3 regions of the Streptomyces sp. MST-110588 genome follow, and region 3 is predicted to be linked to each of the others. Evidence: riboswitches for the same ligand, from Rfam matches in the RefSeq annotation. Region 3 holds a riboswitch; each other region holds the start of a gene.
What was found. Region 3 has a riboswitch for cobalamin ahead of KGS77_RS28825 (cobalamin biosynthesis protein). Riboswitches for the same ligand answer to the same signal wherever they lie in the genome.
Positions count from the first base shown of each region.

Region 1 (7,060 bases), 5.4 Mb from region 3:
GCCCTGGACCTGATGCAGACCATGCCGGCGATGGTCTACCTCATCCCCGGCATCCTCTTCTTCGGCATCGGCGTGGTGCCCGGCATCATGGCGACCATCGTCTTCGCCATGCCGCCCGCCGTGCGCATGACCGAGCTGGGCATCCGGCAGGTCGACGGGGAACTGGTCGAGGCGGCCGAGGCGTTCGGCACCCACCCGCGCCGTACGCTGCTGCGCGTCCAGCTTCCGCTCGCGCTGCCCACGATCATGGCCGGCGTCAACCAGGTCATCATGCTCGCCCTGTCCATGGTCGTCATCGCCGGCATGGTCGGCGGCGGCGGTCTGGGCGCCTCCGTCTACAACGCGATCAGCTCCGTGGACGTGGCCCTGGGCTCCGAGGCGGGCCTGGCGGTCGTCATCCTGGCCATGTACCTGGACCGGATGACCGGCGCCCTCAACCAGCGGGTCTCGCCGCTGGGCCGGCGCGCACTGGCCAAGGCGCAGGCCGCGCTCGGCAAGGCGGGCTTCCTGCGCTGGAAGCCCGCCACCCCGGTCGCGATGGCCGGCGTGATCGTGCTGGCGCTGGTGGCGGGGGGCCTGGGCGTCTTCGGCAAGGACGGCGGTACGGGCAGCGGCGCCGGCCGCCCCATCACCATCGGGTACGTCAACTGGGACGAGGGCAAGGCCACCACGTACCTGTGGAAGGAGATCCTCGAACGGCGCGGCTACCGGCCCAAGGCACAGCCCCTGGAGGCCGGGGCCCTCTTCACCGGCCAGGCCCGCGGGGACATCGACGTCCAGACCAACGCCTGGCTGCCGACGACCCACGCCGCGTACTACGAGAAGTACCGCGAGAAGCTGGAGGATCTCGGCACCTGGTACGACAAGACCTCCCTGGAGATCGCGGTCCCCTCCTACGTCAAGGACGTCACGTCCCTGGAGGACCTCAAGGGCAAGGCGGACCGGTTCGGCGGCAAGGTCATCGGCATCGAGCCGGGCGCCGGCGAGATGAAGATCTACAAGGACACGGTGCAGAAGCAGTACGGCCTGGCGGACGAGTTCAAGCTCACCGAGGCCAGCACCGCCTCCATGCTCGCCGAACTGGACCGCGCGTACGCGGCGAAGAAGCCGGTCGCCGTCACCCTGTGGTCGCCGCACTGGGCGTACGACAAGTACCGGCTCACCAAGCTCAAGGACCCCAAGGGCGCCTTCGGCACCGGTGACGGCCTGCACCTCCTGGGCCGCAAGGGCTTCTCCCGCGACGAACCCGAGGTCGCGCGGTGGATGAAGAACTTCCACCTGGACGAGAAGCAGCTCACCAGCCTGGAGAACGAGATCAAGGACGCGGGCGAGGGCCATGAGCAGGACGGCGTACGGGCCTGGCTGAAGGAGAACCCGTCGCTGGTGGACAAGATCGCCCCGCCGGCGAAGTAGCGCCCGGCCCCGGCGGCTCGCGGACCGGACGGATTCACCCGGGTGGCGCAATTTTCCCGTGCTGCGCACGATGTGGGCATCTCGTGCGCGTGAGCCTTGAGGGAGGGTGCTGGTAAGCAGCTTCGCGACGATGAGGTGAAAGACATGCAGGAGCCATCGGATGGGACGACTCCCGAGGCCGCGCCCAGGCCGGCCCGCCTTTACACGGGCGGGGAGCGACCGTTCGACGCCGAGGACCTGGTGCGGGTGTCGGGCCGCGACGTGACCCCCGAGCGGCTCGAACGGGCGGTGCGGCTGATCGAGGAAAAGGGCGTCGCCGCGCTGGAAAGGTACCTTCCCTAGCCGTCCGTGCCCATGTCCGTGTCCGTGCCCGGCTCGCGGGAGCCGGGCACGGCCCTGTCAGCCGGCGGTGCCGGCCAGGCGACGCATGATCGTCATGAGTTCGTCGGGCGGGGCGATCCGCATCGTCCGGCTCTCCTGGTCGACGAGCGTGATCGACGTCAGGGTGCCGGCGCGCCACCAGAACACCCGGGGGACAGGCGTCCGGGGCCGTCCTCGTAGGCGCCCTGCCCGAACTGCGCCAAGGCGTTGACGGCCTCGCCCACGTGCTCGTCGGTGAGCGGGTAGAACACGAGGTTGTGCCGGTTCGGGACGACCAGCAGCACACCCTCGTCCGGTATCCCGGGGCCGCCGGCGGCCCGCACCGCCTCTTCGAAGACGAGCACCTTGCTGGCCGCGAACACCGACTCCGGATGGCCGAGGATGTGGAGGACCGCGCCACCGGGGAGATCGACGGTGTCGTAATTGACCGGCTCACTGAGCAGGTTGGTACGCGCGGCGGCCACGAGGGTGTCCCACGCGACGAGGGCCACGTCGCGGTCACTGAGGACGCGGACGTTCTCAGGGGTGTCCAGGGCGATGCCCGCGAGGAGGTCCGTGGCCAGTGGCCGCAGGTGGCTGAACTGCCCTCGTGCTTCCTCGGGTATCGACTCCTCGGCGACCAGCCGCAGGTACACGCTGCGCAGGGGGTCGGGGGCACCGCTGTGGCCGGTGCGGGCTGACAGGTCGCTCATTCGCAGTTCCTCGGGATCTGATGGGTGGTCGGTGAGCGGCTCACAGGTGGAGCAGCTCACCGATCAGATCACGCCGCCCGGCGCCCGCGCACCGTGGCCCGGCGACGAGCAGGCGGGGGCGCCGAAGCGGCCGGGCAGACCACTTCGGCACCCGGTCCCCGTTGCCGGTGGTGAGGCCCGGTACCGCTTCCGTACGCGGCCTTACCAAGTCACGGCCGCACAGCCCCACGGCGCCACGGCCTCACGGCGTCCTCAGCATCGGTACGTGCCGGGGCAGCCCGTCCGCGTCGACGGCGACGAACGTCAGTCGGGCGGTGGCCACTTGGGCCGTGGGGCCCGAGGAGTTCCAGCGCTCGGCGGTCACCCGTACCGCCACGACCATCGAGGTACGGCCCACCTGCTCGACGGCCGCGCTGACGGTCAGCAGGTCACCGGCCCGTACCGGCGCGTGGAAGGTCATCGCGTCGACGGAGGCGGTCACCGCGGGCCCGTCCGCGTGCCGGCCGGCCGCCGCTGCCGCGGCGTCGTCCACCAGCCGCATCACCGCGCCGCCGTGCACGGTGCCGTAAAGATTCGTGTCCTGCTCGCTCATGATGTGCGCGAGGGTGACGGCGGAGTCGGCCGGGGCCTTGTGGGCCGGGCCGAAGGAGAGATCGGTGCTCAAGGGTGCCTCTCAGTCCTGGGGAGCGGACGGCGACGGGGAGGTGGCGGGGGCCGGGGGAGGGGCCGGGGCGACGGTGGAGGGGTCCGACGGGCCTGAGGGTTCCCGGTCCCCGCCGGCAGCGTGGCCCGTACCGCGTGGGCGGCGGCCACCATGCGCTCCAGCGCCGGTTCCACCTCCCGCGGCGAGCGGGTCTTCAGCCCGCAGTCCGGATTGACCCACAGCCGCTGGGCGGGCACCGCGCGCAGCGCCTGCCCGATCAGCTCCGTCATCTGTGCCACGGACGGCACCCGCGGCGCGTGGATGTCGTACACGCCGGGCCCCGCCGCCCGCGGGTACCCGGCCGCCGCCAGCTCGCCGGCCACCGCCATCCGCGACCGGGCCGCCTCCAGGCTGATCACATCGGCGTCCAGCTCCTCGATGCCGGCCAGCACGTCACCGAACTCGGCGTAGCACATGTGCGTATGGATCTGGGTGTCCGCGCGCACGCCGGAGGTCGCCAGCCGGAACGCCTCGGTGGCCCAGTCCAGATAGGCCCGGTGCGCCGGGCGGCGCAGTGGCAGCAGCTCGCGCAGCGCCGGCTCGTCCACCTGGATGATCCCGGTCCCCGCCGCCTCCAGGTCGGCGACCTCCTCGCGCAGGGCCAGCGCGACCTGCCGGGCGGTGTCGGCCAGTGGCTGGTCGTCGCGGACGAAGGACCAGGCGAGCATGGTCACCGGCCCGGTGAGCACGCCCTTGACGGGGCGCTCGGTCAGCGACTGCGCGAAACCGGTCCACTCCAGGGTCATCGGCGCCGGGCGGCAGACATCACCGGCCAGGATCGGCGGACGCACGTACCGGGTGCCGTAGGACTGGACCCAGCCGTGCCGGGTGGCCAGGAAGCCGGTCAGCCGCTCGGCGAAGTACTGCACCATGTCACCCCGTTCGGGCTCGCCGTGCACCAGGACGTCCAGCCCCGCCTTCTCCTGGAAGGCGATGACCTCGCGCACCTCCTGCGCGATACGGGAGCGGTACCCGGCGGCGTCGATCCGCCCCGAGCGCAGCTCCGCACGGGCCCGCCGCAGCCGGCCGGTCTGCGGGAAGGAGCCGATGGTGGTGGTCGGCAGCGGCGGCAGGCCGAACCGGGCGCGCTGGGCCGCGGCCCGCTCCCGGTACTCCTGGGGGCGGCGGGTCTGGGCGGCGGTGACCGCGGCGGCCCGCTCCCGTACGGCGTCGTCGCGGACGAGCGCGGAGCCCGCCCGGGAGGCCAGCGCCGCCCGGTTGGCCGCGAGCCGCGGGGCGATGGCGTCCCGGCCCTGGTTCAGGGCCCGGGCCAGCAGCGCGACCTCTTCGGTCTTCTGCCGGGCGAAGGACAGCCAGCGGGCGATCTGCGGGTCCAGGTCGCGTTCGGCGGTGACGTCCAGCGGGACGTGCAGCAGCGAGCAGGAGGGCGCGACGTCCACCCGCCCGGCCAGCCCGAGCAGGGTGGCGAGCGTTCCCAGGGCCTTCTCCAGGTCCGCTGCCCAGACGTTGCGGCCGTCCACGACGCCCGCCACCAGCCGCTTGCCCGGCAGGCCGCCGATCGCGGCGAGCGCGTCCACGTCGGCCGCGGCGGGGCCGGTGAAGTCCATCGCCAGGCCCTCGACGGGCGAGTCGGCCAGCGGGCGCAGCGCCTCGCCCAGCGCGTCGAAGTAGGAGGCCACCAGCAGCTTGGGCCGGTCGGCGGCGGCGCCCAGGAACCGGTAGGCGCGGGCGGTGGCGGACAGCACCGACCGGGGCTGGTCCTGGACGAGCACCGGCTCGTCCAGTTGCGCCCACCGCGCCCCGGCGGCCCGCAGATCGGCCAGTACGGACGCGTAGACCGGCAGCAGCCGGTCCAGCAGCGTCAGCGGCTCGAAGTGCGGGTCGGTGCCCGGCGCGGGCTTGGCCAGCAGCAGGAAACTGACGGGGCCCAGCAGTACGGGACGGGCCCGCAGCCCCTCCCGCCGCGCCTCGGTGTACTCCGCCACCTGCTTGCGGGAGTCGGCGGTGAAGACCGTGCCCGCGCTCAACTCCGGCACCAGGTAGTGGTAGTTGGTGTCGAACCACTTGGTCATCTCCAGCGGTTCGGCCTCGGCGGTGCCACGCGCCATCGCGAAGTAGGTGTCGAGGCCGCCGGTGGCCGCGGCGCGGTGCCGGGCCGGGACGGCGCCCACCATCCAGGCGGTGTCCAGCACATGGTCGTACAGCGAGAAGTCACCGGTGGGAATCTCCTCGACGCCCGCGGCCCGCAGTTCGGCCCGTACGCCGGCCCGCAGCTCCCGCGCGGTCTCCAGCAGTCGCCCGGCGTCGGTACCGCCGGACCAGTAGCCCTCGACGGCCTTCTTCAGCTCCCGGCCCGGCCCCTGCCGGGGATAGCCGTGGAGGGTGGCCAGCGCGGCCGGGGCCGGCGCCCGGCGCCCGTTCGGTGATGCCTGGGTCACGGAACTCTCCTTCGCGAGTCCTGAAGCGACCCCGCGGAGCGCCGTGCGGGCACCGGAAGGGCACGGGAAGAGGAGACCGTCCCGTACGCTCCCGCCGCCGACCCGCCCACGAGGTCACGGTCCACCGCGCACCCGGCGGGCGCACGGGCAGTGGCAGGTCTTCGGACTCGCGGGCACGCCCGGCCTCCTGGGGCCGGGCACCTACTGGCCGTCGCTTCCCGGACTCGCGTCCAGTGCGTATGACGGCGGTCGTTCCCACTCACCGCTGCGGGGCAGTTCCGGATTTCCACCGGATTCCCTCTTACGACGCTCCCGCCTGGCGGACGGGGCGAACCGACTGCGCTTGGCAGCGTACAACCCCGGTGTGACGGGCGGGTGTCGCGACGGCCACGGCCGCGACGGGCCCGGCGGCCGGCGGGGGCTGATTAATTCGGGTGACGACGCGGGGCGGGCCTTCTAGGCTCCTTTCCACGAACGCACCTCCCGGTGCGAAGACGACGGTTACTTCCGGTGCTGATTCGGGTTCGACTCCTGAAATCGTTCCGCCGTGTGCGGTACGGCGTTTACCTGCCGTCGTCGGCCTTGATCTCGGGAGGCGCGACGGCACCGGAGCGCCCGGTGCGCAGGCGGCGGTTACTTCGCTTCCCACGCAGCCCGCCGCCGACTTCCGATCTCGGGCGCCCCGGTCCGCTCCTCGCGCCTTCCCTCAGCGGCTCCGCGCACCACCGCACCACACACCGCTCCACCCGGGGGAAGAGATGAGCAAGTTCAACCGCGCCCTCAAGCGCTTCACGGGCACCGTCACCCACGAGGGCGGCGCCGCGTACACCCGGGCCGCGAAGGACGAACTGGTCCTGCTGGCCGTCGTCAACATGGTCGGTGAGCAGACCTTCTACGAGAAGGCCGGCGAGCGCGACGAGCGGTACCGGTCCCTGGTGCGGACCGTGGCCGTCCAGGACGCCGAATGGACCGCCGGCTTCCTGGCCTGGCTGCGCGGTGAGGCAGGCATGCGCTCCGCGTCGGTGGTCGCCGCCGCCGAAGCCGTCAAGGCACGGCTGGACGCCGGGCTGCACGGCGGCAACCGCCGCCTGGTGGACGCGGTGTGCCTGCGTGCCGACGAGCCGGGGGAGCTGCTGGCGTACTGGACGGGGACGTACGGGCGCGCCGTGCCCAAGCCCGTCAAGCGGGGCCTGGCCGACGCCGTACGCCGCCTGTACACCGAACGCGCCCTGCTGAAGTACGACACCGGCAGCCACGCCTTCCGCTTCGGGGACGTCCTGGAACTGGTGCACGCCACGCCCCACCCGGACCGGGCGGCCTGGCAGGGCGACCTCTTCCGGCACGCCCTGGACCGCCGGCACGGCCGCGCCAACCCCGTACCGCGGACGCTGGCGACCGTACGGGCCCGGGCCGCGCTGGCGGAACTGCCGGCCGGCGAGCGGCGGGCGGTACTGGAGCGGCCGGACGCCGCC
Region 1 is NZ_CP074380.1:1,147,730-1,154,789, reverse strand. It holds partial or broken gene KGS77_RS05240 (ABC transporter permease/substrate binding protein) at 1-1,401, shown strand, start outside; gene KGS77_RS05235 (hypothetical protein) at 1,558-1,755, shown strand; gene KGS77_RS34555 (hypothetical protein) at 1,813-1,941, opposite strand; gene KGS77_RS05230 (hypothetical protein) at 1,914-2,486, opposite strand; gene KGS77_RS05225 (hotdog domain-containing protein) at 2,728-3,150, opposite strand; gene metE (5-methyltetrahydropteroyltriglutamate--homocysteine S-methyltransferase) at 3,147-5,588, opposite strand; cobalamin riboswitch at 5,744-5,892, opposite strand; gene KGS77_RS05215 (TROVE domain-containing protein) at 6,347-7,060, shown strand, end outside.
Region 1: it holds a riboswitch for cobalamin, as region 3 does, so the genes downstream of both, metE (5-methyltetrahydropteroyltriglutamate--homocysteine S-methyltransferase) here and KGS77_RS28825 (cobalamin biosynthesis protein) in region 3, are expected to answer to the same signal.

Region 2 (7,060 bases), 690 kb from region 3:
TTCGCTCCCCGCTCACCCTTCTCCGCTCCTTCCTCTCCCTTCCCCGCTCCCCGCTCATCTGCCGCTGTCCAGACGCCGGTCGAGGACCAGCAGCAGCACCGGCGCGCCGATCAGCGCGGTCACCACCCCCACCGGCAGTTCCTGGTCACTCATCGCCGTACGGCACACGATGTCCACCACGACCAGCAGCAGCGCGCCGGTCAGCGCCGCCAGCGGCAGCATCCTGCGATGATCGCCCCCGACGACCAGGCGGCACAGGTGCGGCACCATCAGCCCGACGAAGGCGATCGCCCCGGACACCGACACCAGGACGCCGGTGAGCAGACTCGTCACCACGAACAGCAGCCTGCGCAGCCGTACGACGTCGACGCCCACGCTCGCCGCCGTCTCGTCGCCCATGGTCATGGCGTTCAGCGCGCGGGCCCGCGACTGGAGGAACAGCAGGCCCGCCAGGACCGCGACGACCGGCAGGGCCAGCGCGCTCCAGGTCGCGCCGCTGAGGCTGCCCATGAGCCAGAACAGGACGCCGCGCGTCTGCTGCTCGTCCCCCGCCTGCAACACCAGGTAGCTGGTGAAACCGGACAGGAACTGTCCGATGCCCACGCCTGCCAGCACCAGCCGCAGCGGCGAGAAACCACCACCCCTACGGGCGAGCAGCCAGACGAGCGCGAAGGCGGCCAATGCACCGGCGAAGGCCGCCAGGGACAGGCTCAGCCCCGAAGTCACACCCCCGGCGCCCGCGCCCGATCCTGATCCCGCGCCCGCGTCCGCGCCCGCCCCGGCTCCCAGTCCCGTCCCCAGTCCCGTTCCCAGGACGATCGCGGCCACCGCGCCGAGCGACGCGCCGTTGGAAATGCCCAGCAGGTACGGGTCCGCGAGCGGATTGCGCACCAGCGCCTGGGCCGCCGTACCGATCAGTCCGAGCCCTGCCCCGACGAACGCCGCCAGCAGCGCCCTGGGCACCCTCAACTGCCAGACGATCAGGTCGTCCGTGCCGGGCCGCGGTGCCTCGCCGGACAGCCTGCGGAAGACCACCGACCACACCTGACCGGGCGCGATGTCGGTGGAGCCGAAGGAGACGGCGGCGGTCAGCGCGACCAGCAGCGCGATGCCCAGCCCGGCGGCGAGCCATCCGGCCCTGACACCACGCCCTGTACGTCCCGTACGCCCCGTAGGCCCTGTGCGCGATATGCGCACCGTACGCCGCGTACGCGCGTCTTGAGGCATACGCCCCGTACGGAGCCTCACCCGGCCTGCCCCTTCTCCCCCGACGGCCCCTTCTCCCCTGTCTGTCCCTTCTCCCCCACCTGACCCATCTGTCCCGGATACAGCGTCCGCGCGATCTTCTCCACCGTGTCCGCGTTCCCGACGCCCGCGATGGTGGTCTCCTCCGACCCGATCCGCAGGAATCTCCCTTCCTTCACCGCGCGCAGCCCCGCCGTCCCCGGGAATTCCCTGAGGAATTCCTCGGCCTGCGCGAAGGCTTTCCGGTCGGCCGCCGGGTCGCCACGGCGACGGACACCGAGCTGGATCCAGTCCGGGTCCTTCTTGACGATGTCCTCCCAGGAAACCGGCTTGAAGTCGCCCGCGCAGTCGGCGAAGACATTGCGGGCGCCGGCCTGCGTCATCACCGCGTTGGCAACCTGCCGGTTGCACACCGCGATGGGCTGTTTCGTCCCCGCGTCGAAATCGAAGAAGAAGTACGTGGGCCGCCTCGCCTCCGGAACACCGGCCACGGCCTTCCGCACCGCCGCCACCTTCTTCTCCATTCCCCGTACGAGTTCCAGCGCGCGCCGCGACGTCCCGGTGATCGCGCCGAGCCGCCGGATGTCGCCCTCGACCCCGGACAGATCCCGCTGCGGTGCGTTCTTCTTCGGTGCACAGGCGGTCGAGGCGAGGAAGACGTGCTTGATGCCGGCCGCCGAGAATTCCGCCTCGGACGGCAGGTCCCCCGCCGCGCCCATGTTGCCCATCGACGCAAAGGTGTCGACGTAGAGATCGGCCCCCGAACCGAGCAGCTTCTCTTTCGGGATCACCGCCTTGCCCAGGACCGGAACCTTCTGCGCCCGTGCGTCCAGTTCACCGGGCAACGTGCCTTTCCCGGGCGGGAATCCGGTGCCGACGATCCGGTCCCCGGCACCGAGCCGGAGCAGCATGTCCAAGGCAGAGGCATTGCTGGTCACGATTTTCGCCGGCGGTCGGGAGAACGTCGTTCTACGGCCCTCGCAATCGGTCACCGACACCGGGAAGCCGGCCGTACCGCCATCACCGCTTCCGCTTCCGCTTCCGCTGTCACCGCTGCCGCCGCTGCTTCCGCCGCCGCAGCCGGCGGCCAGTGTCGCCACGACCGCAACCGTCATCGTCACCGCGACGCCGCACTTCGCGCGAAGGCGCATCCGTACTCCCTGGAATTCGACCGATCACGGGCTCACCGCTGCGAACCCGGACCAGGTAGTCGAACGAACCCGCCGCCCGGTTCCCACCCGTCCCGAAGTGGCTCACAGCGGCTCGGTGACCGGATGACCTGGCCGGACGTTAGAGTGTCCGGGCCGTGGTGTTCGGGAAGACCGGTGACGGACCTAGAGGTCCCAGTCCGGAGCGGCCCTCGCCACTGTGATCGGGCAGTTCCCGACCCTTCCGTACGTGTCACGAGGTGTCATGCGCATCGTGCGCGCGTACGGGGCCACTGACCGCAGCCCGCGGCCGGGAAGGCCGGGCCGGGCGCGGACACCCGTAAGCCAGGAGACCGGCCACGGCATCTCACGAATTGATCCACGAGGTGCTGGAGCGTGACCACCGGATGTCCCCGTCCCCAACTCCCCCCATTCCCCCGGCTTCCCCTGCCCCTTCCCCTTCTCCTACCCCTTCCCCCTCCTCCTCTTCTTCCTCCGCCGCGCCCGAACTCCCCGCATTCCGCTGGCGGCGTCAGGACACCGTACGGACCGCGGGCCTGATAGCCGTGATAGCCGGTCTGCACGTCGTCGCCTTCGGCGTGCTGTTCCTGCTGGTCGCCCCCCACCATTACACGGTGGGAAACAAGGTGTTCGGGGTGGGACTGGGCATCACCGCGTACACCCTCGGCATGCGGCACGCCTTCGACGCCGACCACATCGCCGCCATCGACAACACCACCCGCAAACTGATGGCTGACGGAAAGCGGCCCGTTTCGGTCGGCTTCTGGTTCGCGCTGGGGCATTCCAGCGTCGTGGTCGCAATGGCGGCACTGGTGGCGGGCGGCGCGCAGCTCGCCGGTGTCCTGATGGACGACGAGTCCCGTACGCACCAAATCCTCGGCACCGTCGGCACCACCGTCTCCGGTACCTTCCTCTACCTCATCGCCGCCCTCAACCTCGTGGCGCTGGCGGGCATCTGGCGAGTCTTCCGGGCCATGCGCGAGGGCCGCTACAACGAGCGGGAACTGGAGGAGCACCTCGATTCCCGTGGCTTCATGAACCGCGTTCTGGGCCGTTTCACGCGTTCCATCACCCGGCCCGGCCAGATGTTTCCGCTCGGTTTTCTCTTCGGGCTCGGCTTCGACACCGCAACCGAGGTGACGCTGATGGTGATGGCGGGCAGCGGTGCCGCCGCCGGCCTCCCCTGGTACGCGATTCTCTGCCTGCCGCTCCTTTTCGCCGCCGGCATGAGCCTGTTCGACACCCTGGACGGTACGTTCATGAATTTCGCGTACCAATGGGCCTTCTCGAACCCGGTACGCAAGGTCTACTACAACCTCACCATCACCGGGCTGTCGATCGCCGTCGCGTTCTTCATCGGCACCATCGAGCTGGTGTCCGTCCTGCACGAGAAACTCGGGCTCAGCGACGGCCTCACGGGCTGGATATCGTCCCTGAACCTGGACAACGTCGGCTTCGTCATCGTGGGCCTGTTCGTGGTGGTCTGGGCCGCGGCCCTCGCGTACTGGCGCCTGGCCGGCGTCGAAAAGCGCTGGGCGTCCCGTACGGCACAGGCCCCGCAGGAGACCTGAGCGCACCGCTCGGCCGCGGCGGCCCCTCCGGCACTCCCGCCGGGTGGGCCGCCGCGCGCCCCCGTCAGGTGGCCGACCCCGCGGCGGCCCCCGTCACCCTGTCCGGCCCCCACCGCTTGAGTTCCTCGTTCAGGTCCAGTGGACGCACCAGCTCCCGTTCCCCGGCGCCCGGCCAGTCCTCGCGCGGCACACGCCACATGACCTCGAACTCGTTGCCGTCCGGGTCCTTGGCGTACAGCGACTTGGACACGATGTGGTCGCTGGCACCGACCAGGGAACCGCGTCCGGCGAGATCGGCGGCGGCCTCGGCCAGCTCCCCCAGCGTGCCGACCTCCCACGCCAGGTGGTAGAGCCCCACCCGCCCCTTTTCCGGAGCCGGCGCGTCCATCCCCACGGCGAACAGTCCGAGATCGTGGTCGTTCTGCGATCCCTCGGCACGGAGAAACGCAGCCCGCCCGGGGATTTCCTTGTCCACGGAAAACCCGAAGACCTCCGTATAGAACGCCACGGACCGGGCCACGTCACGTACATAAAGCACCGCGTGATTCAGCCGACGCACGCTCACCACACCACTCCCCAACTCCTCATTTCCTGCCGCTCACTCTTCCCCTGCCCCGTCATTTCCGGATCAGCAGAATCACACCGGCCGCCAGTATGGCGAGCACCAGGGCCGCAACCCCGTAAGTGAGCTTGTGCGTACGCAGCCCCGGCACGAACCGGTCCAGGGCGTACGGGCCGGGGCCGGCCAGCGTGATCGAGGCCGCGACCGCCGTGAGCAGCAGCTCGTACTCCACCCCTTTGGGGGAGAAGAAGCCGCCGCCCCACTTCACCGCGAGCGCGTTGATCATCGTTCCGACGATCGCCGCCCCGGCGAGCGGGGTGAGCAGACCCACCGCGAGCCCGAGCCCGCCCAGGGTCTCGCTGAGCCCGGCCACGACCGCCATCGCCTTGCCGGACGGGTATCCGCTCGCCGTGAAGAACTGCCCGGTCCCCTCCAGCCCGCCCCCGCCGAACCAGCCGAACAGCTTCTGCGCGCCGTGCACGGCCATGGTCAGCCCGATCGCGAGCCGCAACAGGAGCAGGCCCGCGCCATAGCCGTACGGGGACGAGGCGGACCGCGCGGGCGCGCCGAGTGTGCCAAGGGGAGACGTCATACGAGCGCCCTTCCATCCACCGGCCGAAACAGCCGGACTACCGAACTACGGGGCCACCGGGCCACCGGGCCACCGGACTACCCGGAACCAAAGTACTTGAACTTTCAAGTCACTACTTCGACCGACCATACACACAGATTGAAAGTTAAACAACCCTCGCCGCTCACTCCCCCTTCCCGCAGCTCGCCGCTTCCGCCGCTCGACCGCTGTGGCGCTCGGCCCGCCCCACCACCTCAAGGCCGCCGGTACGCGTCCGGATCGACCCCCGTCATCGGGTCCCTGGAGAAGGTCACATAGGCGGGGTACTGCGGATCCCCCGCTTCCAGCAGCGCGAACAGATCCAGATCATGTCGGCAGAACCGATGGAGGTACTGAAAAAACAACTCCATCTCCTCCGCACTCAACCGCTCCTCGAATCTCTCGTCTCGCATACCGCGACGATACGATTCTTCACACTCCACGGCCCGCCGAAAGGGCATTACCGCACGGCGAGCGACAAGCCGGTCCCATGAAATCCGAGGGCCCCGATCATGCCGACCCGCCGATTTTCGGCCCCGCTCCGGCCGCTTAGGGAGAAATCCGCTGGCGGGCCCTGTCCGTCCCCGTTTGACGAGCCGGGCGCCGGGTATCCGACCCGACGTACCGCGAGATCCCGACGTACGGCCGGGTCGCCGGCGACAAGCCGAATGAAGGCAGACAAGAAAAACCAGGGAAGGCCAGGCAAGGCTGGAAGGGACATTCCCTCTCGGCGCGTGCACGACATGACACATGACGCCGACCCCCTCCCACCCCGGCGCAGCTCCGACCGCGCCGTCGCCGAGGAGACGCGAGCCGGCCGATCGGCAGGCTCAGCATGTCCACGACCGACCGCGAAGTACGGATCGCCCGGACGATCCTCCGCCTCGCCAACCACCCCACGGACTCAGAGCCGCTGGAGTTGCTGCACGACCTGACCACGGAGGTGGTCGCCCTGCTGCCGGTGCACTGGGCCGGGGTCACCGTCATGAACTGCGACGGCCGGGTCATTCACGTCGCCGCCTCCGAGGAAGCGTGCCGCAGACTGGAGAACGACCAGATCGACCTCGGCGAGGGCCCCTGCCTGGACGCCGCCCGCACCCAGCGGCCCCTGCCGCTGACCTCGCTCACCGGCCCGCCGGGTACGGCCCGGTGGCCCCGCTTCGCACCTCGCGCCCGCCGCGCCGGGATCATGGCGGTGGCCTCGGTGACCCTGCGCCTGCCGCGACCGTCCCTGGGCGCACTCAACCTGCTGATGGCCGGCCCGCCGTACGCCAACACCCGCGACCTCCACCTGGTTCAGGCCCTGGCCGACGCCGTCAGCGCCGCGCTGTCCCACCAGCAGGAGCTGGCCGACAAGAACAAGGTCCTGAGCCAGTTGAAGACCGCCCTGGTCAGCCGCGTGGTGATCGAGCAGGCCAAGGGCGTGCTCTCGGCCCGGCTGGACATCGACGTGGACGAAGCCTTCACCCGGCTACGCACCTACGCCCGCTCCCGCCGGCAAAAACTCACCGCCCTCTCGGCCCACGTCGCCCAGGGCAACGTACCCGCCGAACTCCTCACCTCCGCCCGATGAACCCATCGGCCCGGGGCACCGCCGTCGCGGAGCGTAGCCGCTGATGCCGGCCCAGTCGCCGCGGCAGATGCCAAAAGACCCCTGGCCGTGATCGGCCAGGGGTCTTTTCACTGGTGGGCACAGACGGATTTGAACCGCCGACATCTGCTTTGTAAGAGCAGCGCTCTACCGCTGAGCTATGCGCCCCCTTCGAACCGACAGACTACCTTGCCACCCGGGCTGATCTGCAAACCCGTGGGCGAAGCGTGAACTTACCGGCCGGTGTGTTCGTTCGTGTGGGGTGGGAGAATGACAGCCGGGCAGCCGGCCTGGGGCGATCCGATCGGGAGA
Region 2 is NZ_CP074380.1:5,887,494-5,894,553, reverse strand. It holds gene KGS77_RS25785 (iron ABC transporter permease) at 55-1,191, opposite strand; gene KGS77_RS25780 (ABC transporter substrate-binding protein) at 1,245-2,360, opposite strand; cobalamin riboswitch at 2,536-2,770, shown strand; gene KGS77_RS25775 (HoxN/HupN/NixA family nickel/cobalt transporter) at 2,768-3,985, shown strand; gene KGS77_RS25770 (VOC family protein) at 4,050-4,550, opposite strand; gene KGS77_RS25765 (DoxX family protein) at 4,603-5,139, opposite strand; gene KGS77_RS25760 (hypothetical protein) at 5,373-5,570, opposite strand; gene KGS77_RS25755 (GAF and ANTAR domain-containing protein) at 5,993-6,730, shown strand; tRNA gene KGS77_RS25750 (tRNA-Val) at 6,842-6,916, opposite strand.
Region 2: it holds a riboswitch for cobalamin, as region 3 does, so the genes downstream of both, KGS77_RS25775 (HoxN/HupN/NixA family nickel/cobalt transporter) here and KGS77_RS28825 (cobalamin biosynthesis protein) in region 3, are expected to answer to the same signal.

Region 3 (7,060 bases):
GGTCGGCAGCTCGGTGACGTCGAACTGCTCGCCGGGGGTGAGTTTGTCCGCGACCGAGGCGTACTCCACCGGCCAGTTGCGCATGAACAGCGCCTTGCCGTCGGCGAACCAGCGGCGGCTCTCCGTCTCGTCCATCGCCGTCACCTGGGGCGGCATGATCGAGTTCAGCAGGGTCTTCAGGTCGGCTACGCCCTGCTGGAGCGCGCCGACCTGCTCCCCTTTGGTGAAGCTGGTCGCCTCCGGCGCGCCGCCGGCCGCCCAGGCCGCCTCCAGGGTGTTGACGGTCAGCCCTTCGTACGGGCGCAACTGGGTGACCAGGCCGGCCAGCTTGTCCTTGTGCTTCTTGTTGTACGCGTCCGTGACCTGGGTGGCCATGTTCTTCAGCTCGCCCCAGTTGTCCGGCGGCCGGCTGTCGCCGAGGTATTCGCCAAGGAGGTCCTTGCGGTAGTAGAGCAGCCCGGCGTCGGTGTTGAAGGGCACGCCCCACACCTTGCCGTCGTACTGGGTGGTCTTCACCACGCTGTCCAGGAAGTCGGGGTCCAGCTTGCCCTCCCAGGGGCGGATGACGCCCGCGGCGGCGAACTCCGCGGTCCAGGCCACGTCGATGTTCAGCACGTCGTAGCCGCTGTTGCCGGACTGACCGGCGGCCAGGAGCTGGCTGCGCTGTCCGTCCGCGGTGTCCGGGAGCTTGACGATCCGGACCGTGTTTCCGGTCCTCTTCTCCCAGGCCCGGATCAGGTCCTGACGTACGCCGGTGCTGCTCAGGTCGCTGCCGGTGGCCAGCACGATCTCGCCCTTCCGCGGTCCGGGGCCGGGCGAGTCGTCCGTACAGCCCGCCGCCGTGCACACCACCAGCGCGCCGAGCGCTGTAACCACCCACCGGTTCCGGGCCTTCGCTGCTCTGCGTCGCGGCTCTGTCACGGAGTCTCCTTCCCCGCCGTGCCCACGGAGGCCACGAGCCCGGCCAGCAGGTCCGGCGCGTCGGAGCCGGCCGCCACGCACTGGCCGCCGGAGGTCGACGCCAGGCCGCGCATCGTCAGATTGCAGCCGCCCTTGCCCATCACCAGCATCAGAACGGGGATTCTCGGCGTGCCTTCCAGCAGCGTGGCCAGCTTCTTCTCCACGTCCTCCGCACGGTTGCGGGCCCCGTCGTCCTGGTCGAGGATCAGCACGATGGCCTTGTTCCTGCCGGACGCCTTCCTCGTCTCCTGTACGGCGGCGGTCAGCGCCTCCTCCATGTCGGCGCCGTGCTCGACCAGTTCCCCCTTGGCGATCCGGTTCAGCGCCGCCTTGCCCGGGGCGCGGTCGGAGCTGCCCAGGGGTACGGCCCGGCGCGACCGGTAGGGGTCCGTGGGGTCCCCGCGGTCGGGGAAGGTCCACAGGCCGTACGTGTGGCCGGCGGTGCCCACCATCTCCAGGGCCCGGCCCGCCGCGTCCAGCGCCACCGTGAGCTTGCCGTGGTCGGCCATGGAGGAGGAGGTGTCGATGAGGAACAGCACCTGGCTGGACTCCTGCGCCTGGTCGTATCTGCGCAGCACCTGTGTCACCTGGGACTCGTAGGCCCGGCCGGCGGGGAAGGGGATGACCCGGGCGTTGGTGTCGGCGTCGGCGCGGCTGTCCAGCAGCGGCGACCCGGCGAGCCGGAGGTCCGTGCCCTCCGCCACCGGCCGGTAGCCCTCCTGGACGAGGGTGCGCTGCCCGCCGGAGGGGTCGCGCAGCCAGCGCGCGAAGCTGTCCACGGCCGCCCGGCGCTCCGTACCGTCCTTCGCGCCCTGCCAGCCGACCCGCACCAGCGGGTGGTCCAGGGCCGGGACGCCCTTGGGGTAGTAGGCGGCGTAGCGGTCGCCGGGCGCGAGCGGGGCACTGCTCGCCGGGCAACTGCCGATGGCGTGGCCGAGGTTGTAGTCCATCAGCGACTTCTCGGTGACCAGCGGGGCGGAGCGGGCCCGGTCGGCGCCCTGGGTCTGGCCGGAGTCGGGGCGCAGCGAGCACAGGAGCTCTGTGCTGCCCGCGTACTGGCTGCCTGGGGCCGACAGCCGGCGCTCGGCCGTGCGGGCCACCGAGGAGTCGGGCGCGCTGCCGGAGCCGCTCCAGGAGCCGTCGTTGGCGAGGTAGAGGCCGAGGGTGTGCATCAGGCCGGTGCCGGACAGTACGGGGCTGGGGCGCAGCAGTTTGAGGTTCTGGTGGTCGGGGTCGGTCGCCGCGAGGAGGGCCTGCCAGGCGCCGCCGACCCGTTCGACGTCGGCCGGCCGTTTCTTCTCCGGCACGCCGACGACCAGGGGGGTGTAGGCGACCGGGCCGGTGTTGGCCAGGCCGGCCGGGGAGGCGGCGGCGGACGCCATGCCACGGCGGGCTTCGAGGTAGTCGGCGGTGGATTCGGGGATCCACAGGTCGGGCTGGGGGCCGGGACGGTACAGCGGGTCGGTGCCCGTCCCCCCTTTCTGCCCGCCGGAGTCCTCGGGCCCCTGGGAGCCCTTCGGGTTCCCGGACTTCGTGGGGCCCTGGGGACTCCCGGGGCTCGCAGGACTCCCGGAACTCCCGGGGCCCCGCGCCCGGTCACCACCGGCCTGTACCTGCCAGCGGCCGGCGGCGGCGAACCCCTTGACGACCTGGTCCTTGGCCGCGGAGTAGACGGTGATCTGCGCACGCCGGCAGCCGTCCGGGATGTCTCCCTCCCCTTTCAGCGCACGGGTGTTCAGGGCGGACATCTCGTACTCCAGGGCCGCCCGGCGCAGCGTGGGCTCCGCCTCCGGGGCGGTCAGCAGGCGCAGTTCGAGTGCGGGCGGGCAGGGCGGCTCCGGGCGCAGCGCGTCGGCCACGACGAGGCCGGCGAGGATCAGGCCCGCGGCCGTCGCCATGGCCGTCAGGACCCGCAGGCGCCGCAGGACGTACCGCCGGAACCAGCGGCGGATCCGGATGCGCAGCGGTGTGGGGGGCCGGACTTCGGGCGTGGCGAAGGAGAGGACGACGTCGTCGACGGTGTTCTGCTTGGCCGACCGGGGCTCCCAGACGTCGCCCATCGGGGTCTCCTCGTCGGCGAGCCGCTCGCGCAGCGCCCGTACGAAGTCCTCGAAGGTCACGTACGGCCGGCCCGGAATGCCCTCGCGCAGGATCTGGACGGCGGCGCGGGTGAAGACCGTGCCGCCCAACGGCTCCTCGCCGCTGAAGATGCGCCGGTTGGGCTGGGCGGCCATCAGGAGGGACATGGGTTTGCGACGGGAGTGGAACCCCTCGTCGGCGTTGCCCGAGAAGCAGCACTCCAGGATGATCACGACGCGGTCGGCCCGCGAGTGTTCCAGATAGGGCAGGACGGTCTGCTGCCAGGAGACCGCCTTGTGGGTCTGGCCCGTCCGTGAGACGCCGACCATCAGTTGCAGGTCGCCGCCGTTGAGCCGGACCCTGCCGTGGCCGGAGAAGTGGATGAGCAGCAGGCCGCGCGCCTCGGCGGCGACGGTGTCCAGCGCCTGGTCCAGCTCCCAGGGCTCCCGGGGCCGGCAGATGCGCACTTCGCGCTCGGTGAACAGGTCGGTGTTCTTGTCGGTCAGGGCGCGTTTGAGTTCCTCCGCGTTGGCCTCGACCGCCGGGAGCTTGGGGAGGGTCTCGTAGTCGCTCACACAGATGAGCAGCGCCCGGTTCCGTTTGCCACGCGCGTCATATACGGACATCGCGGCTCATCCCTCGCCGGCGCCGCCGCCTTCGTCCGTACCGGCGCGGGGATCCGGGCGCCCGGGGGGCCGGCTGCCGCAGGGCCGGTTGCCGGGCGGCCGGTCTCCCGGCGGTGCGTCGCCGATGTCGCGCAGGCCGCCGCCGTCACCGAGCGCGACGCCGGGCTCCTCGCCGGCGGCGCGCTCCTCGCGGCGCTGTCTGAGCCACTCCCGCAGGGTGATGAGCAGGCTCTTGGTGATCTCGGCGGTGAACGCGCCGGTCACCACCAGGATCAGCTCGTCCGCGCCGATCGCCATGTCCCGGCGCCCGGTGTCCGGCCGGCCCGGCTGTCCGGTCCGTACAGGCCGTCCGGGTTGTCCGGTCCGTACGGGCCGCCCGGGTTGTCCGGTCCGTACGGGCCGCCCGGATTTCTCCGCCCCTTCGAGCCCTTCCGCCCGTTCCGCCCCTTCCGGCCGTTGCCCCTCGTCATCCGACTGTGGCCGCACCACCCACTCGTGTCCCTGGCCGGCCAGCCAGGGCTCGCGCTCCAGCCACGCCTTGAGGTCCTCGATGTCCTGGTGCGGATTGTTGGTGCCCGTGATCCTGAGGCGGAACTCACGGCGGCTTGCACTGTCCGGCATTCCCGGCCCCCTTCCGGCGAGCCCCATCGCCCGCCGTGCACCAGATAGTGACGCGCCAGCGGCGGCACAGGCAACCGTATGTGACGCCCCCCTTACCCTGTGGCGCGCGCCACAGTGCCCACGTACCGGCCTCACCGCAGGTCACAGGCGAGTTGACGGGCCTTCGCGGAGCGTGGTGGACTGCCGGAGCCATTCGGCGACAGATGAGGAAGTCCGGTGAGAATCCGGCGCGGTCCCGCCACTGTCACCGGGGAGCGTTCCTCCAGCGAAGGCCACGGCCCGGCCCGCGCCCGCCTCGGGTGTGCGCGTACGGACTGGAAGGCCGGAGGAGACGCCGATCCGGGAGCCAGGAGACTCTCGTCGCCGTTCACGTCGAACCAGGGCGCGGACCCTGAGTGAGGACACACCGCCATGCCCGGCCGCAGTTCGAGATCCCTTCGTGCCGTACCGTCCCTCCAAGGCGTGACGGCGGCCTGATCCGATGCGTGCCGAACACGCCACGTACGCGTGCGGCGCGGCCCTGGGCTTCCTCGGTGACCTGATCGCGGGCGATCCCCGGCGCGGTCATCCGGTGGCCGCTTTCGGGCGGGCCGCGGGCGCCGTGGAGCGCGGGCTGTGGCGCGACCACCGCGGGTACGGAGCGGTGCACGCCGCGCTGTGCGCCGGCGGGGCCGCCGCCGGGGCCGCGCTGCTGGCCCGTACCGTACGGTCCTCCTCCCGCGCCTCCCTCGCGCTGACCGCCGCCGCCACCTGGGCCGTCCTGGGCGGCACGTCGCTGCGCCGCGAGGCGCGGGCGATCGGCGGCGCGCTGGAGGCGGGCGACCTGGAGGTGGCCCGCGAGCGGCTGCCGCATCTGTGCGGGCGCGACCCCCAGGCGCTGGACGGGCAGCAGATCGCGCGCGCGGTGGTGGAGTCCGTCGCGGAGAACACCTCCGACGCGGTGGTCGGCGCGCTCGTATGGGGCGCGGTGGCCGGTGTGCCGGGGCTGGTGGCCTTCCGGGCGGTGAACACGCTGGACGCGATGGTGGGTCACAAGTCGCCGCGCTACCGGCGCTTCGGCTGGGCGTCGGCCCGGCTGGACGACGTCGCCGGCTGGCCGGGGGCCCGGCTGACGGCGGCCCTGACCGTGCTCGCCGGGCCGGACCGGCGGGGCGCGTGGCGCGCCTGGCGCCAGGACGGCGGGGCCCACCCGAGCCCCAACGCGGGGCCGGTGGAGGCGTCCTTCGCGGGCGCGCTGGGGCTGCGGCTGGGGGCACGCTGGCGTACGGCGGGCGCGTCGAGCACCGGCCGGTGCTCAACGGCGGCGCGGGGCGGGCCGTCGCGGTGCGGGACGTGGAGCGGGCGGTGGCGCTCTCGCGCCGGGTGAGCGCGCTGGCGCTGGCGGTGACCGTCGCGGGGCGGGCCGTGGCCGGTGCGCTGAACGCGCGGCCGGCCGCGAGGAGGCGGTCGTCGTGAGGCGGCGGCCGGCGATGCGCCGGCGCGGGAGCGCGGCCCTGGCCCGCCCCCGGACGCCGGACGGAGCGTACGGGCCGGGCCTGCCCGGCGCGCCCGAGCCGTACGCACCGGGCAGGTCGTACGGGCCGCACGGGCCGGTTCCGGGCAGCCTTGCGGTGGCGGGACGTGATGGTGAGGACATGGCGAGGAGTGCCCTGTGAGCGGTCGCAGTGACCACGACGGCCGAAGCGGCCGGGACAGCGTGAGCAGCCGCGGTACGGCGCCGGGCGGCGCCCTCGGTGGTGGGCTGCTGGTGGCGGGCACCACGTCCGACGCGGGCAAGAGCGTGGTGACGGCCGGCATCTGCCGCTGGCTGTCCCGCAAGGGCGTCCGCGTGGCGCCCTTCAAGGCGCAGAACATGTCGCTCAATTCGTACGTGACGCGCGAGGGCGCGGAGATCGGGCGGGCGCAGGCCATGCAGGCCGCCGCGGCCCGCGTAGAGCCGAGCGCGCTGATGAACCCGGTGCTGCTCAAGCCGGGCGGCGACCGCAGCAGCCAGGTGGTGCTGCTGGGCAAGCCGGTGGGTGAGCTGAGTGCCCGGGGCTACCACGCGGGCCGCCAGGAGCAGTTGTTCGACACCGTCACGGCGTGCCTGGAGGAGCTGCGGCGCACCCACGACGCGGTGATCTGCGAGGGGGCCGGCAGCCCGGCGGAGATCAACCTGCGGCGCACCGACATCGTGAACATGGGCATCGCGCGGGCCGGCAGACTGCCGGTCGTGGTGGTCGGCGACATCGACCGCGGCGGCGTCTTCGCCTCCTTCTTCGGCACCACGGCGCTGCTGTCCAAGGAGGACCAGGCGCTGGTCGCCGGCTACCTCGTCAACAAGTTCCGCGGTGATGTGTCGCTGCTGGAACCCGGGCTGGACATGCTCAAGGGGCTGAGCGGCCGGCCGACGCTGGGCGTGCTGCCCTTCACCCACGGCCTGGGCATCGACGAGGAGGACGGCCTGCGGGTCTCCCTGCGGGGCGCGGTGCGCGAGAGCGTGGTGGCGCCGCCGCACGGCGCGGACGTGCTGCGGGTCGCGGTCGCCGCGGTGCCGCTGATGTCCAACTTCACGGACGTGGACGCGCTGGCCGCCGAACCCGGCGTGGTGGTGCGGTTCGTGGACCGCCCCGAGGAACTGGCCGACGCGGACCTGGTGGTGCTGCCCGGGACCCGCGGCACCGTGCGCGCCCTTCGGTGGCTGCGCGAGCGCGGCCTGGCCGACGCGGTACGGCGGCGGGCCGCCGAGGGCCGCCCGGTGCTGGGCATCTGCGGCGGCTACCAGATGCTGGGCG
Region 3 is NZ_CP074380.1:6,579,939-6,586,998, reverse strand. It holds gene KGS77_RS28840 (extracellular solute-binding protein) at 1-921, opposite strand, end outside; gene KGS77_RS28835 (caspase family protein) at 918-3,665, opposite strand; gene KGS77_RS28830 (hypothetical protein) at 3,672-4,286, opposite strand; cobalamin riboswitch at 4,490-4,643, shown strand; partial or broken gene KGS77_RS28825 (cobalamin biosynthesis protein) at 4,768-5,741, shown strand; gene KGS77_RS28820 (cobyric acid synthase) at 5,983-7,060, shown strand, end outside.